DNA from 3 places in the Sphingomonas sp. Leaf4 genome. Region 1 is predicted to be linked to each of the others. Evidence: riboswitches for the same ligand, from Rfam matches in the RefSeq annotation. Region 1 holds a riboswitch; each other region holds the start of a gene.
The links. Region 1 has a riboswitch for cobalamin ahead of LRA89_RS17085 (TonB-dependent receptor plug domain-containing protein). Riboswitches for the same ligand answer to the same signal wherever they lie in the genome.

Region 2: another riboswitch for cobalamin. It lies ahead of LRA89_RS16210 (putative oxygenase MesX); the one in region 1 lies ahead of LRA89_RS17085 (TonB-dependent receptor plug domain-containing protein).
Region 3: another riboswitch for cobalamin. It lies ahead of LRA89_RS20225 (acyl-CoA thioesterase); the one in region 1 lies ahead of LRA89_RS17085 (TonB-dependent receptor plug domain-containing protein).

The regions. Positions count from the first base shown of each region.
Region 1 covers NZ_CAKLBB010000012.1:101,609-106,608, reverse strand. Annotated here, with positions in the region: gene LRA89_RS17090 (ABC transporter substrate-binding protein) at 1-391, shown strand, start outside; gene LRA89_RS17085 (TonB-dependent receptor plug domain-containing protein) at 364-2,295, opposite strand; cobalamin riboswitch at 2,484-2,705, opposite strand; gene kduI (5-dehydro-4-deoxy-D-glucuronate isomerase) at 3,062-3,901, shown strand; gene kduD (2-dehydro-3-deoxy-D-gluconate 5-dehydrogenase KduD) at 3,915-4,670, shown strand; gene LRA89_RS17070 (sugar kinase) at 4,667-5,000, shown strand, end outside.
Region 2 covers NZ_CAKLBB010000011.1:36,444-41,443, reverse strand. Annotated here, with positions in the region: gene solA (N-methyl-L-tryptophan oxidase) at 1-756, shown strand, start outside; gene LRA89_RS16220 (RNA ligase RtcB family protein) at 902-2,053, shown strand; gene prfH (peptide chain release factor H) at 2,050-2,679, shown strand; cobalamin riboswitch at 2,721-2,943, shown strand; gene LRA89_RS16210 (putative oxygenase MesX) at 3,071-4,048, shown strand; gene LRA89_RS16205 (methionine synthase) at 4,245-5,000, shown strand, end outside.
Region 3 covers NZ_CAKLBB010000026.1:4,943-9,942, reverse strand. Annotated here, with positions in the region: gene LRA89_RS20235 (acyl-[ACP]--phospholipid O-acyltransferase) at 1-490, opposite strand, end outside; gene LRA89_RS20230 (TetR/AcrR family transcriptional regulator) at 643-1,236, shown strand; gene LRA89_RS20225 (acyl-CoA thioesterase) at 1,295-2,080, opposite strand; cobalamin riboswitch at 2,187-2,392, opposite strand; gene LRA89_RS20220 (amidase) at 2,422-3,987, opposite strand; gene LRA89_RS20215 (hypothetical protein) at 4,191-4,454, shown strand; gene epsC (serine O-acetyltransferase EpsC) at 4,587-5,000, shown strand, end outside.

The sequences.
Region 1 (5,000 bases):
CAAGGCGGCGGGCAGGGGACAGGTCGCCGCCGACTATCAACGACGCGGGTTCCTCACCGGCAGCGGGACGTTGGTCGACGAACTGATGGGCCGCGTCGGCCTCGTCAATCTCGCCACCCGCCTCGGCAAGCCGGCCCTGTCGCAACTCTCGCTCGAGGAAATGGTCGCGGCGCATCCCGACCTTCTCCTGCGCAGCGAATCGCCCAAGGTGATCGATCGCGGGACCGAGCTGCTCGCCCATCCCGCGATTGCCGACCTCGCCCGCGTCGATCTGCCGCAGGCGTGGACCGTGTGCGGCGGTCCCGCCTATGTCCTCGCCGCCGAACGGTTGGCCGATGCGGTGCGTTCGGCGGCGAGCCATCGTCAGAAGCCGGCGCGGATGCCGGCATAGGCCGCGCGGCCCGGCGTGCGATAGGTGAACACGTCCTCGTACTTGGCGGCGAAGAGGTTCTCGACCCGCGCGAAGGCGCGCAGCGCCCCCATGATCCGTGCATCGGCGGCGAAGTTCACCAGCGTATAATCGTCCAGTCGCACGCGCGGCCCCAGCGGCAGGTTGGTGAAGTTCGAATCGAAGCTCTTGCCGTTATAGCGCGCGGTCAGCGTCGCGCCGAACGCATCGCCCGCCGCTGCCCAGGTCAGGTTCGCCGATCCGATATGCGGCGGCCGGCGCACTTCCTCGCGCCCCGCCTCGATCGCGTCGAGATAGGTATAGGCGAGGTCGGCAACGAAGCCGTAGCCCAGCGGCGCATGCGCGAACAGCTCGACCCCGCGCTGGCGCGAGCGCGTCGTCCGGTTGGCGGGCGACACGACGAAGCTCGGCGAAAAGGTCGAATAGATCTCGTCGCGCAGCACCGAACGGAACAGCGTCGCGCCCACGCGCACGCCGGCGGCCGGGGTCAGGTCGACGCCGCCCTCGATGCCTTGCGACGTTTCGGGCTTCAGGTTCGGATTGCCGATGAAGCTGCGCGGATCGAAGCCGAACAGTTCATAATTGGTCGGGTTCTTGATGCCCGATCCAGCGGCGGCGCGGACGCGCACCAGCGGCGACAGCGCATAGCTGCCACGCACCCGCCACGTCGTCGCATCCTCGAACCGGTTGTTCAGGTCGCGGCGGATCGACGCGCCGAAGCCCGCCTTGTCGCCGACGCGCAGGTCATATTCGCCGACGATGCCGGTGTTGTCGGTGCTGCGGCCGAGGTTGGCGGGCGAGGGCGCGAACACCGCGACCGACCGGAACCGCTCACGCTCGAAATCGGCGGCGACGGTAAAGGCGTGGGTCAACGTGCCCGCGACCAGTCGATAGGTCGAATCATACGCCGCCTTGAACCGCTCGCCGCGATTGTCGGAGGTCAGGTTTCCATCGGTGCGGCTGTTGCGATGGGTGTCGTTCAACTGGACGGTCGCCGCCTGCGTCCACGCCTCGTCCATCAGATCGAGTTCGGCGCGGGCCAGCCCCAGGAAGCTGCGCGAGGTCGTGCTGTCGCTGCCGTCGACCACGAAGCCATAGGTGGGCGAGGTGAAGTCGAAATCCTGCGGGTTGGTATCGGCCTGCAACCGCGCATAACGGCCCGTCGCGAACAGGCGCAGATTGGGGGCGAGCTCATAGGCGAGCTTGCCCGCGAGCTGGCGGTTGCCGGCGCTCAGGTCACGGTCGCCGATGCCACGCCGCGCCGATGGCGTGCCGTCGGTGTCGAGGAACGCGCCCGACAGGACATAGTCGAGGCCGCTCGCCACGCCGCCGATCCGCGCCGCGCCGCTGACGGTGCCGAACGACCCGCCCTCGATCCGCCCGCGCACGCCCGGCGCGTCGGCACCATTGGCGGTGATGTAATGGATCACGCCGCCGATCGCGTCCGAGCCATAGGTCGCCGACTGCTGGCCGCGCAGCACCTCGATCCGGGCGACGTCGTCGGCGATCAGTGTCGAGAAATCGAACTCGCCGAGGAACGGGTCGGACGCCTCGATCCCGTCGATCAGGACCAACGTGTGGTTCGCCTCGGTCCCGCGCAGCCGCACCTGGGTGAAGCCGCCGACCCCGCCCGACCGGCTGACCGCCACGCCCGGCACGTCGCGCAGGATGTCGCTGACGACACGGGTCTGGCGGTTCTCCAGATCCTCTGCGCCCAGCAGCGTGTAGCTCGACCCAAGCAGGTCGGCGGGCGTGCCATCCAATGCGCGGGTGCCGGTGACGATGATCGGGTCGGCCTCGTCGACCGGCGTATCGCCCGGCAACGCCTGGGCAAAGGCGGACGCGCTGGCGAGCAGCGCGGTCAGGGTCAGCGTGGTCTTCAACATCTGGTCTTCCCCGGGGATGCGCAGGAGCGACACGGCGGGGCGGGCCGCATCGCTGCGGCCATGGGTGGCGCGGCCGACGGCACCCCCCTGGCGCGCGGACCCACGACCAACCCCGGTGCGGCCCCCGCCGCGCATGGGTTCGTCGCTCCACACGGAGAACCGGCCCCGGCCTCCACTGGGCCAAAGGCAGAAGCGACCACGCGCCGGCAGGTCTCCTGGCTCGCGGGTCGTCGCGCGGGTCTGACGCCTTCCCGGGAAACCCCAGTGGCTGTCGATCCCTGTTCGGGGACCAACGTGCAGTCGCGCTCACCGCTCACAGTTGCAGGGACAGCCGCGGTCTTGGGGACAGGTCCCCGCACCGCATTCCCGTTTTAAGCTCCCGAAGGAACACCGGCGTGCATCGGCCCCGGATTTTGCCGGAACCGGCGCGGCCTCTACGCGGCCGGCCCGGCCATGGCAAGCAACCGGCCGGGGGCAGTTTGGGGAAACCGGTGTCAGAATCGCGAAGTTGAACACGCGCATTTCACCGGTTTTGGAATTTTCTGTTCGCATTGTGGAAGCGGAGTTCATCCATCGGAATTTACGCCGTGGAATGCCACAAATCGCGGATTTCCAACGATCTCCCGAACGACGGCCGGACGCTCCGCAAAAACCGGTCGACGCGGGCGGCAGGCGGCATTAGGACAGGGTTTATCGAGTTCAACGCACAGCGCCGGCAGCGGGGAACACCCCGATTGATACCGGTTTCCCACGTCAGGAGAGAGCCATGTTCGACCGCACCTATTACGCCACCCATCCCGACATGATGGAATGCGTCTCGAACGAGGAATTGCGCGACCGCTATCTGATCGAAGGCCTGTTCCGTGAGGGCGAATGCGTCCTGAACTACACCCACGCCGACCGTTTCGTGATCGGCGGCGTCGCGGTGGGCGATGCTCCGGTCAAGCTCCCGACCCAGACCGAACCGAAGTCGGCGGAGGGGCATCCGTTTCTCGAACGCCGCGAAATGGCGGTGGTCAACGTCGGCGACGCCGAGGGCACGCTGACCGTCGACGGCGAGAGCTTCACGCTCGGCAACAAGGACTGCGTCTACGTCACCATGGGTGCGACCGACGTCGAATTCGGCGGGCAGGGCGCGCGCTTCTACATCGCATCGTGCCCGGCGCACAGAGGCTTCACCACCCGCAAGCTCGGCATCGCCGATGCCAATGCGCTGGAGCGCGGCAGCCTGGAGGAATCGAACGAGCGGACGATCTTCCAGCTCGTCATCCCCGGCGTGTGTGATTCGGCGCAGCTCGTCATGGGCCTGACCGTGCTCAAGCCCGGCAGCGTGTGGAACACCATGCCCCCGCACATCCACGAGCGCCGCAGCGAAATCTATTTCTACTTCGAACTGCCGACCGAGAACGACAAGGTGTTCCACTACATGGGCGAAGGCGAAGCGATGCGCCACATCGTCATGGGCAACGAGGAAGCCGTCATCAGCCCGCCATGGTCGGTCCACATGGGGTCGGGCACCCGCGCCTATGCCTTCATCTGGGCGATGGCCGGCGAGAACCAGGACTATACCGACATGAAGGTCCTCGACATCTGCCAGCTCGCGTAAAGGGTTGAGAACGATGGTAAACCCCTTCGACCTCACCGGCCGCGTCGCGGCGATCACCGGAGCCAACACCGGCATCGGCCAGGCAATCGCGCTGGCGCTCGCCGCCGCCGGGGCCGATGTCGCGCTGATCGGTCGCACGCCCGCGACCGACACGGCGAACAAGGCGCGTGCGCTCGGGCGCAAGGCGGAAATCGTCTCCGCCGACCTGTCGACCATCGCGCCCGTACAGGGTGTCGTCGAGCAGACGCTCGACACGCTCGGCGGGCTCGACATCCTCGTCAACAACGCCGGCATCATCCGCCGCAACGACAGCCTCGACTTCACCGAAGAGGACTGGGACGCGGTCATCGACACCAACCTCAAATCGGTTTTCTTCCTCAGCCAAGCCGCCGGCCGCCATATGGTGGCGCAGGGGCGGGGCAAGGTCATCAACATCGCCTCGATGCTGACCTTTCAGGGCGGGGTGCGCGTGCCGAGCTACACCGCGTCCAAATCGGGCATCGGCGGCCTCACCAAGCTGCTGGCGAACGAATGGGCGGCCAAGGGCGTCAACGTGAACGCCATCGCGCCCGGCTATATCGCCACCAACAACACCGCCGCGTTGCAGGCGGACGAGACGCGCAACCGCCAGATCCTTGAACGCATCCCGGCGGCGCGCTGGGGCGATGCCGGCGATCTGGGCGGGGCGGCGGTATTCCTTGCCTCGGCTGCCTCCGACTATGTAAACGGCCATGTCCTGGCGGTCGATGGGGGGTGGCTCGCGCGATGATCCTGTGTTTCGGGGAACTGTTGCTGCGGCTGACCGCGCCGGGCCGTGAACTGCTGATGCAGAGCGGCCGCTTCGACGTGAACGTCGGTGGGGCGGAGGCGAATGTCGCGGTCGGTCTGGCCAATCTCGGCCATGCCACCGCCTGCGCCAGCGCAGTTCCCGACAGCCCGCTCGGGCGCGGTGCCGTCTCGGCGATGCGTGCGCAGGGGGTCGATTGTTCGCGGGTGCTGACCCGCGACGGCCGGATGGGGCTGTATTTCCTGAGCGTCGGCGCGGGGCTGCGTGCCTCCGACATCGTCTATGACCGCGCCGGATCGAGCTTCGCGACGA
Region 2 (5,000 bases), on a different contig from region 1:
TGTTTCGAACCGGGCGGCGGCTATCTCCATGTCGAACGCTGCATCGCGACCAACCTGATGCTGGCGCGGGCGGCGGGTGGCCTCTGCCGCTTCGGCGAGACGGCGGTGGCGCTGGACCCGGTCACCGGCGGCGTCGCCATCGAACTGGCCGGGGGCGAACGCATCACCGCCGCGCAGGTGGTGGTCGCTGCGGGAAGCTGGGCCGGCGCGCTGCTGGGGGAGCCGTTCGCCTCGCTGCTCACCCCGACGCGGCAGGTGATGCACTGGTTTCCGCTCGATCCGGTGCCGGCGCTGGCGGCGGCATGGGCGAACGGGCCGACCTTCATCTGGTCGCATGCCGACCGGACGCGCGATTTCTATGGCTTTCCCTCGATCGACGGCGGCTGCACGATCAAGACCGCCAACGAACAACCCCCGGTCCGCGTGACCCCCGACACGATGCACCGCACCGCCGGTCCCGACGAAGCGGCGGCGATGTACGCCGGGCATGTCGCCGGGCGGCTGCGCGGGGTGCGCGCCGATGCCGCGCGATCCGCGACCTGCCTGTATACCCAGTCGCCCGACGCGCATTTCGCGATCGGCGGCCATCCGGCGATGGACCGGGTGCTGGTCGCCTCTCCCTGTTCGGGGCATGGCTTCAAACATTCGGCGGCGATCGGCGAGGCGATCGCCCAGCGCCTGGCGGGCGAGGCGGACGCGATCGACCTTGCCGGTTTCGCGCTGTCGCGCTTCGACGCGGTCGCCCTGCCGGCGTGACGATCCCGACCCGCACGGTTGCAACGCCGCCACGACCGCGCTATCGGACAACCTCGTTTTCCAACCCGAACATAAGGAGTGAAGCCATGCGCGCAGCGACCGCACCCATCGCCATTCTCACTCCCCGGGTTCCGGAACATACGACATGGGCACTTCCCCCACGGGCGATCACGATCGCCTGATTTCCAGCGGTGGCGACGACGCCACGGCTTCTTCGACGACCATCCGCGTCATCGCCTCGTCCGATAGCTGGATCGAACAGGCGGCGATCGACCAGCTTCACCACACCGCCACCCTGCCCGGCATCGATGCCATCGTCGGCCTGCCCGACCTGCATGCCGGGCGCGGCATCGCGGTCGGCGCCGCCTTCTGGTCGCGGGCGTACGTCTATCCGCATCTGGTCGGCAGCGACATCGGCTGCGGCATGGGATTGTGGGCGACCTCGCTCACCCTGCGCAAATTCCGTCCCGACACCGTCGAGCGCAAGCTGCACGGGCTGGAGACCCCCCTGCCCGATGCCGCCGAGCGGTTGGCGGCGGCGGGGCTGCCGGTGATCGCGGGCGAGGCGCTGGGCACGATCGGCGGCGGCAATCACTTCGCCGAGCTGCTGCGCGTCGAACAGACGTTCGTCGCCGACGCGCCGCTCGATACCGCTGCGGTCCATCTGATGGTCCACAGCGGATCGCGCGGGCTGGGCCAGGCGATCCTCGACAATCACCGCGCCCGCCACAATGTCGCCGGGCTGATCGCGGGCGAGGCGGCGGGCGATGCCTATCTGGCGGCGCATGACGATGCGATACGCTGGGCGATCCTGAACCGCGCGGCCATCGCCGAACGGTTCCTCGACCGGATCGGCGGCGACGGCGTGCGCCTGCTCGACATCTGCCACAACAGCGTCACGCCGTATCGGGGCGGGTGGCTCCACCGCAAGGGCGCGGCACCCGCCGATCGGGGGATGATCGTCATCCCCGGATCGCGCGGCGACCTGACCTATCTCGTCCGGCCGATCGATGCCCGTGCGGGCGAGGCGCTCCATTCGCTGGCGCATGGTGCCGGCCGCAAATGGAGCCGGAGCGAGGCGCGCGGCAGATTGTCGGGCCGCTTCCGCATCGCCGACCTCGAACGGACCAAACTCGGCAGCCGCGTCATCTGCGAGGATCGCGACCTGATCTATGAGGAGGCCCCGCAGGCGTACAAGGACATCCATCAGGTGGTGCGCGACCTGACCGATGCCGAACTGGTCGAACCGGTCGCCACGCTCCGCCCGCTGCTCACCTACAAGACGAGGCGGCCATGAGCGAGATCATCCTGCACCTCTCCGCCGGTCAGGGGCCGGCGGAGTGCGAATGGGTCGTCGGCCGACTGGTCCGGGTCTGGGCGCGCGAGGCGGCGGCGGCGGGCCTCGTGTGCGAACCGGTCGAGCCGGTCGGCGATGCCGCCGCGTCGGTGCTGTTGCGGGTGGCGGGCGACGGCGCGGAAGCGTTCGTCGCCGCGCGGTGCGGCACGATCCGCTGGATCGGGGCCAGTACGCTTCGCCCGCTCCACCGGCGGCGCAACTGGTTCGTCGCCGCGACCCGCGCGCCCGCCGACGGCGACGTGCCCGCGCTGCGCGACGCCGACATCCGCTACCAGACGCTGCGCGCGTCGGGGCCGGGCGGCCAGCATGTCAACAAGACCGACAGCGCGGTGCGCGCCACCCATAGCCCGACCGGCCTCACCGCCTTTTCGCAGGAGCAGCGATCCCAGTTCGCCAACCGCAGGATCGCCCGGCTGAAACTCGCTTTGCTGTTTGACGCGCTGCGCGACGACCGCGACGCCAGCGACCAGCGTACCCTGTGGACACGCAACCGCGAGCTGGAGCGCGGCAACGCGGTCCGCACCTATCGCGGGGACCGGTTCGTATTCGACCATTCAACGATATAAACATATCTTTATATCGTCATTGACAGTCGTCGGGCGATGGTGTTGAAGGCGGTTGTCGAGGTTCCCCGTTCCAGCGATGGCGACGGGGCTAAGACGGGAAGCCGGTGATGTCTTGTCAGGGCAAAATCCGGCGCTGCCCCCGCAACTGTAAGCGGTGAGCGGCGGTTCCTTTTCGTGTCACTGGGCTTTTGACGAAGCCCGGGAAGGCCGGAACCGCCGTGTCGACCCGTGAGCCAGGAGACCTGCCTCCGACGCCATATGTTCCTCGGACGGGGGTTCCTCCGGTGGATCGCGCTTCGACGCCACGGCCCTGCGGCAATCGCCGTCCGGGTCGCGTCACGCCCTGCGCGTTCTGCCGTCGGCGCCCCCGTCCGGCAAAAGCAGGTGAGTCATGGCCGACGGCGGGTGTAGTTTCACGATCAGCAGCATGCCTTTCGACGAGGACTATCGGCCCGTCGACAACACGCGCATCACCACCAATTTCGCCAATCTGGCGCGCGGCGAACGGTGCCGCGAAAACCTGCGCAATACGCTGGCGATGATCGACAATCGCTTCAACACGCTGATGCACTGGGACAATCCGGCCGGCGACCGCTACGGCCTCGACCTCGACATCGTGTCGGCTGCGCTGACGATCGACGACGACGGGCGCGACCGGGCGTTTCCGCTGATCGAGGTGCTGCAGACGACGATCGTCGACAAGGTCGGCGGCGAGCGCGTGCCCGGCATGGTCGGCAACAATTTCTCCTCCTATGTCCGCGATTATGATTTCAGCGTGGTGCTGCCCGACCATCTGAAGCAGCATGGCGCCGGCGCGCCGGTGCGCTTCGGCGAACTGCACGGCAAGCTGTTCAAGCTGTTCCTGCACTCGGCGGCCTATCGCGAGCGGTTCGCCAAGCCGCCGGTCATCTGCCTCAGCGTATCGAGCCGCGAGGTGTATCACCGCAGCGCCAACGTCCATCCGATCCTGGGGGTCGAATATCGCAACGACCGGTCGTCGCCGACCGATGCCTATTTCGCGAAGATGGGGCTGAAGGCGCGCTATTTCATGCCGCCACACGCGGTCGCGCCGCTCGCCTTCTATCACAGCGGCGATCTGGTCGGCGATTACACCAACCTCGAACTCGCCAGCACGGTCGCGACGATGGAGACGTTCCAGAAAATCTATCGCCCCGAAATCTACAACGCCAATTCGGTCGCGGCGGAATGCTATCGCCCCAGCCTGACGTGGCAGGATTATTCGCTGACCCGCATCGTCTACGACCGCGAGGAACGCGCCCGACTGGCGGTCGAACAGGGCCGCTTCGCCGAGGAACAGCTCATCGCCCCGCACGGCGCGCTGCTCGAACGGCTGTTCTCGGACGCATAGGCCGGGTTCGGCGTCTCCCCTCCCTGACAAGGGAGGGGGCGGGGGTGGGTCGGCCGGTTGGGCGCGCTCCCGTTTCCTCGCAGGCCGACCCACCCCCAGCCCCTCCCTTGTCAGGGAGGGGAGCAGCGGTTCCGGCGTTCCGGGTCGAAGGTCGACCGGACGCAAGAGCGGCACCACGAATACAGGACACCCGATCATGACGATGTTGTTGCCGACCACCACTGCGGGCAGTCTGCCCAAACCGCTCTGGCTGGCCGAACCGGAAACCTTGTGGTCGCCGTGGAAGCTCGAAGGCGACGAACTGGTCGCGGGCAAGCGCGACGCGCTGCGCCTCGCGGTCGAGGATCAGCGGCAGGCGGGCATCGCCATCGTCGGCGACGGCGAACAGACGCGCCAGCATTTCGTGACGACCTTCGTCGAGCATCTGGACGGCGTCGATTTCGAGAAGCGCGAGGTGATGCGCATCCGCAACCGCTACGACGCCAGCGTGCCGAGCGTGGTCGGCGCGGTGTCGCGGCCGAAACCGGTGTTCGTCGACGACGCGCGCTTCCTGCGCGCGCAGACCACGCAGCCGATCAAATGGACGCTGCCGGGTCCGATGACGATGATCGACACGCTGTACGACGGCCATTACCGCAGCCGCGAGAAGCTGGCATGGGAATTCGCCTGCATCCTGAACGACGAGGCGCGCGAGCTGGAGGCGGTGGGCGTCGACATCATCCAGTTCGACGAACCGGCGTTCAACGTGTTCTTCGACGAGGCGAACGACTGGGGCATCGCCACGCTCGAACGCGCGGCGCAGGGGCTGAAGGCGCGGACCGCCGTTCACATCTGCTATGGCTATGGCATCAAGGCCAATACCGAATGGAAGAAGACGCTGGGGTCGCAGTGGCGGCAATATGAGGAAACCTTCCCCAACCTGCAGCGCTCGTCGATCGACATCATCTCGCTC
Region 3 (5,000 bases), on a different contig from region 1:
GCAACTGCCCGCCGAGGATCGCGAGGAACGTCCCCGCCTCGATCAGCCCGGTGCCGCCCATCAGTTCATGGCTGCCGAGCTGTTGCGGCAGGATCGAATATTTGACCGGCCCGAACAGCGTCGAGTGCACCCCCATCAGGAACAGGCAGGTCAGCAGCACCGGCACCGACTGAAACCAGAAACCGGCCAGCGCCAGCGTCATGATCGCGATCTCGGCCGCCTTGATCCAGCGGATCAGCCGCGCCTTGTCCCATTTGTCGGCCAACTGCCCGGCCAGCGCCGACAGCAGGAAATAGGGCAGGATGAACAGCCCGGTCGCCACCGTCGCCAGCAGCTCCGCCTTGTCGGGCGCGGCGCGGTACAGCGTGAAATTGGCCAGGAACAGCAGCGCGAACTTCAACAGATTGTCGTTGAACGCGCCCAGGAACTGGACGGCGAACAACGGTGCGAAGCGGCGCTTGCCCAGCAGCGACAGATCAGGTGCGGACATGATCAAAAGCTCCCTCGAACGTGAGCGATAGCGGCAAAAGCTTAACGGGACCGGCCGGGCCGATCCGATTACGAGTCGCGATCATAATGATAAATGAGCATCGCTCAATATAATAATTGGACGGCGCTCAATTTTAGTTTTAGAAAGGGGGCATGGGCCGCCGATCCGATCATAGCCGCAGCGAACTCGAAACCCTGATCCTCGACGCCGGGTCCGGCCTTGTCGCCGAAGTGGGGTTGAGCGGCTTTTCGGCACGCGAGGTGGCACGGCGGATCGGCTATTCGATCGGCACGATCCACAATGTCCACGGCACCGCCGACCGGCTGATCGCGGCGATCAATACCCGCAGCTTCGGGCTGTGGGCGGCGTATCTGGAAGAACGGCTGGCAGCCGGCGATGGCGATCGGATCGCGGCGCTGGTCGACGGCTATTTCGGTTTCGCGCGCGAGCACACCCATTTGTGGACGGCGATCTACGACCACCGCCTGCCGCCCGACATGAATCTGAGCGAAGCGGATGAGACCGGGCGCGGCCTGCTCACCAAGATCGTCGTGCAGGAGGTCGCCGGGGCGCTCGGCCGGCCGATCGACGACGCGGTGGTCGCACTTGCCCGCTCGCTGATCGCCACCGTTCACGGCCACTGCGCCTTCGCGATCAGCGGCGCATGGGAATTGATGGGCGAGGCTGCACCCGAAGCCGCCGCGCTGGCGCGCGTGCGCGAAACGCTGGCGGCGGCAGGGGGGTAGCGGCCGATCACGCTACCTCGAAACCAACGTCCTTTGCCAAGGCGACGGTTTCACCAGCCTAACCGCCGGAAAACGGCGTCGCCCGGCCAGCCGCATCGACGCTGACCATCGTGAACAGCGCGGTGGCGGCGTGCCGCCTTGCCCCGGTCAGCAGGTCCTCGGCGGCGAGGTCGACGCCGATCCGTACCGAACTGCGCCCCGCCATCCGCACCTGCGCGCTCAGCTCGACCATTTCGCCCTCGCGGATCGGCGAGGTGAAATCGATCCGGTCCGATGCCGCCATCACCATCACCCCGCGCGCATGGCGGGTCGAGGCGATGAACGCGGCCTTGCCCATCATTTTCAGCGCATCGCCACCATACAGCGTGCCGTAATGGCTGGTCTGCGTGGGGAACACGATGTCGACCATGCGCAGCACGTCGGTCGGTTCCTCGTCATACGCCGGCACCGGCGGCAGCGGCAGGCGAACCCCGCCATCCTTCACCGCGACCAGCGTGAAGCGCCCGCGCGTACACAGCCGCCGCTCACCCGACACCGGCGCCTCGGCGACCAGCTCGACCTCGACGTCGAGCGAACTGGTGCCGACCCGCACGACCCGCCCGGTCACTTCCACAATGTCGCCGTGGCGGGCGGGCTGCGCGAAATCGATCTTCTGCGACGATGCGGTGACGAACGACGCGCGGCCATGGCGCGAGGCGGCGAGGAACGCGACCTTATCCATATGCGCCAGCGCCACCCCGCCGAACAGCGTGCCGTGATGGTTGGTATCGCCGGGAAAGACGATGTCGACCAGCCGGACGGGGCTGGCCGGCGGTTGCAGGTCGAAGGATGGGGTGTCGGTCACGGGCGTTCTCGATACTGGAGCGGAGACGCGGACCGGACGCGATGCGATACCGCCGGACACACCGACGGCGGGCGATGACGCGACCCGACCGGGCACCCCGCCGGTGAGTGGTATGGCGTCCAAGGCAGGTCTCCTGGCTCGCGGGTCGGTGCGGAGCGACCCGGCCTTCCCAGCACGCGAGGCACCAGTGACACGCAGGGGGTCGTCCACTCGCCGCTTACAGTTGCGGGGGCAGCGCCGGCATCGCACCGGCTTCCCGTCTTAGCTCCGCCCGGCGACGCCGGCCGAAGAACCTCGAACCCCCTGCCCTTCGGCCGGTGCGTCCCCCGCGTCAACCGCGATCAGTCGCGCGCCGTCCCCGGATTGTCGGGCACATGCTCGGCATAGGTCGGCGCGACCCGCGCGGCGGCGGCCTGTTCATAGGCATAGCCCGCGCCGATCAGCAGCGCATCGCTGTTCGCCGTTCCGATGAACGACAGCCCGACCGGCAGGCCAAGCGCCAGCCCCATCGGCACCGTCAGATGCGGATAGCCCGACATCGCCGGCAACTGGCTGGCCGACGGGCCGGAGAACTGGTCGCCGTTCACCGGGTCCGACAGCCATGGCAGCCCATAGGTCGGCGACACGATCGCCTGCGCGTTCGCCGCCGTCAGCACGCCGTCGATCGCGCCCGCCGCCCGCGCCTGCCCATCGCTGCGCGCTTTGCGATAGGCGGGATCGTCCAGCCCCGGCATCGCCTGCGCCGCGACGAACAGCTCCTGCCCGAAATAGCGATGCTCGCGTGGCGCTTCGCGTTCGTTGAAGGCGATCACGTCGGCCAGCGTCCGGGTCCGCACACTCGCCGGGGTCGTCGCCAGATAGGCGTCGAGGTCGGCCTTCAACTCGGCCTTGAGCACCGTCAGCTCCTGCTCGCCCAGTCCCGGCAGGTCGGGCAGCGTCGCCTCCACCAGCACCGCGCCCGCGCCGCGCAGGCAACCGAGCGCACGGTCATAGGCGTCGGCCAGCGCCTTGGGCATCGCCGGGCGCAACACCGCGATCCGCATGCCGCGCAGCGCGCCCGCCGACAGGCCGGCGGCATAGTCGCGCCGCCGGGTGTCGGCACTCTGCGTCGCCGGGTCGGCGGGGTCGCTGCCAGCCATCGCGGTCATCAGCAGCGCCACGTCGCGCACGCTGCGTCCCATCGGCCCTGGCGTATCCTGGCTATGGCTGATCGGCACGACATGCGTCCGGCTGACGAGGCCGATCGTCGGTTTCAGCCCGACCAGCCCGTTCATCGCCGAGGGACAGACGACCGACCCGTCGGTTTCGGTGCCCACCCCGATCGCCGCGAAACTGGCGGCGATCGCCGCGCCGGTGCCCGACGACGACCCGCACGACGTCCGATCGAGCGCATAGGGATTGCGCACAAGACCGCCGACCGCGCTCCACCCGCTCATCGAGGCGTTCGAGCGGATGTTGGCCCATTCCGACAGGTTGGTCTTGCCGAGGATCACCGCGCCCGCCGCGCGCAGCCGCGCGACGACCGGCGCATCGCGCCCGGTGCGATTGTCGGCGAGCGCGAGGCTGCCGGCCGTCGTCGCATTCTCGCGCGTCTCGATATTGTCCTTGATGAGCACCGGTATACCGTGGAGCGGTCCACGGAACTGCCCGGCGCGCCGCTCGGCATCGCGGGCGCGCGCCTCGGCGACTGCCTGCGGGTTGATCGCGATCACCGCGCGCAGGCTCGGCCCCTTGCGGTTCATCGCCTCGATCCGCGTCAGATAGGCGCGGGTCAGCGCCTCGGCGGTGGTGCGGCCGGCGGCCATGTCGTCCGCCAGCGCGGAGGCGCTACGTTCCTCTACCCGGTCCGTTTGCGCCATTGCCGGGGCAGCCACCAATAACCCGAATAGTACCGCGGCCTTGCGCATATCGATCCCCGTCCAGCCATCATCGTCGGCGAGTGTCGGCCAAGCCAGCATTCTTGTCACGTCGCCTAAAGGTAAACATTATCCCACTAAACGAATGGGAATAGTGCCATCGTCCGCCAGCCGGCTAGGATAGCCCTACCGCCAGCAAAGGCGGCTCGCGACGCCGGGGGCGACCGCGACCGGCGAATTTCGGGAGAAGCAGGTTGAAGACCATCGTTGCAGCATTCGGACTGGTTCTGGCGGCGGGCGTCGCCGGGTGTTCGGGATCAAACGGCGTCGACAATTCGGTCGCCGAAACCAACCTGACGACCATCGACGAGCTGCCGGCGAACGATGCGGCCTTCGGCAATGACGCCGCGCTGCTGAACGACACCGCTTATGGCAACGCCGGCGAGCCGCTCGAAGGCGCCGGGCTGAACGCTGCCGACCCGATCGGCAATGCGATCGAGAACGGCGCCGGCCTCTGATTTCGGCGGCGGCCGCCCACGGCCGCCCGCCACCGTCAACGCTCTGGTGAGGCTCCCTAAGCGACCAAGCGTAGCCTCAAGGCCGGGCGATCCGTCGCCCGGCCGCTTTGTATCCGACGAAGGGGATGCCCGATGACCGCCGATGCCGATCATACCCAAGCGGTGCAACAGGCAGTGCGCGCGCTGTCCGCCGCGCGGGCGGCATGGCGGCATGCCCAGCCGAGCCGCCCCGCCCCGGCACGCTTTCCCTCGCGGGGTCCACTGGCGCGCGCGGTATCGCTGCTCGCCGACGCGCTGTTCCCGGCGCGGATCGGCCGGTTTCGCGGCGATGCGGCGGACGAGGACGCCTTCGTCGCCGACCGGATCGGCGAGGCGCTGCACCTGATCGAAGACGAGATCGCACAGGAACTGGCCTATTGGCACGACGTGCAGGGGCTGGTCGCCGGGGCGGACCGGCCGCGCCAGATCGTCCGGCTGTTCGCCGGCACGCTGTCGCGCATCCGCTCGCTGCTCGATACCGATGTCGCGGCGATCTTTCGCGGCGAT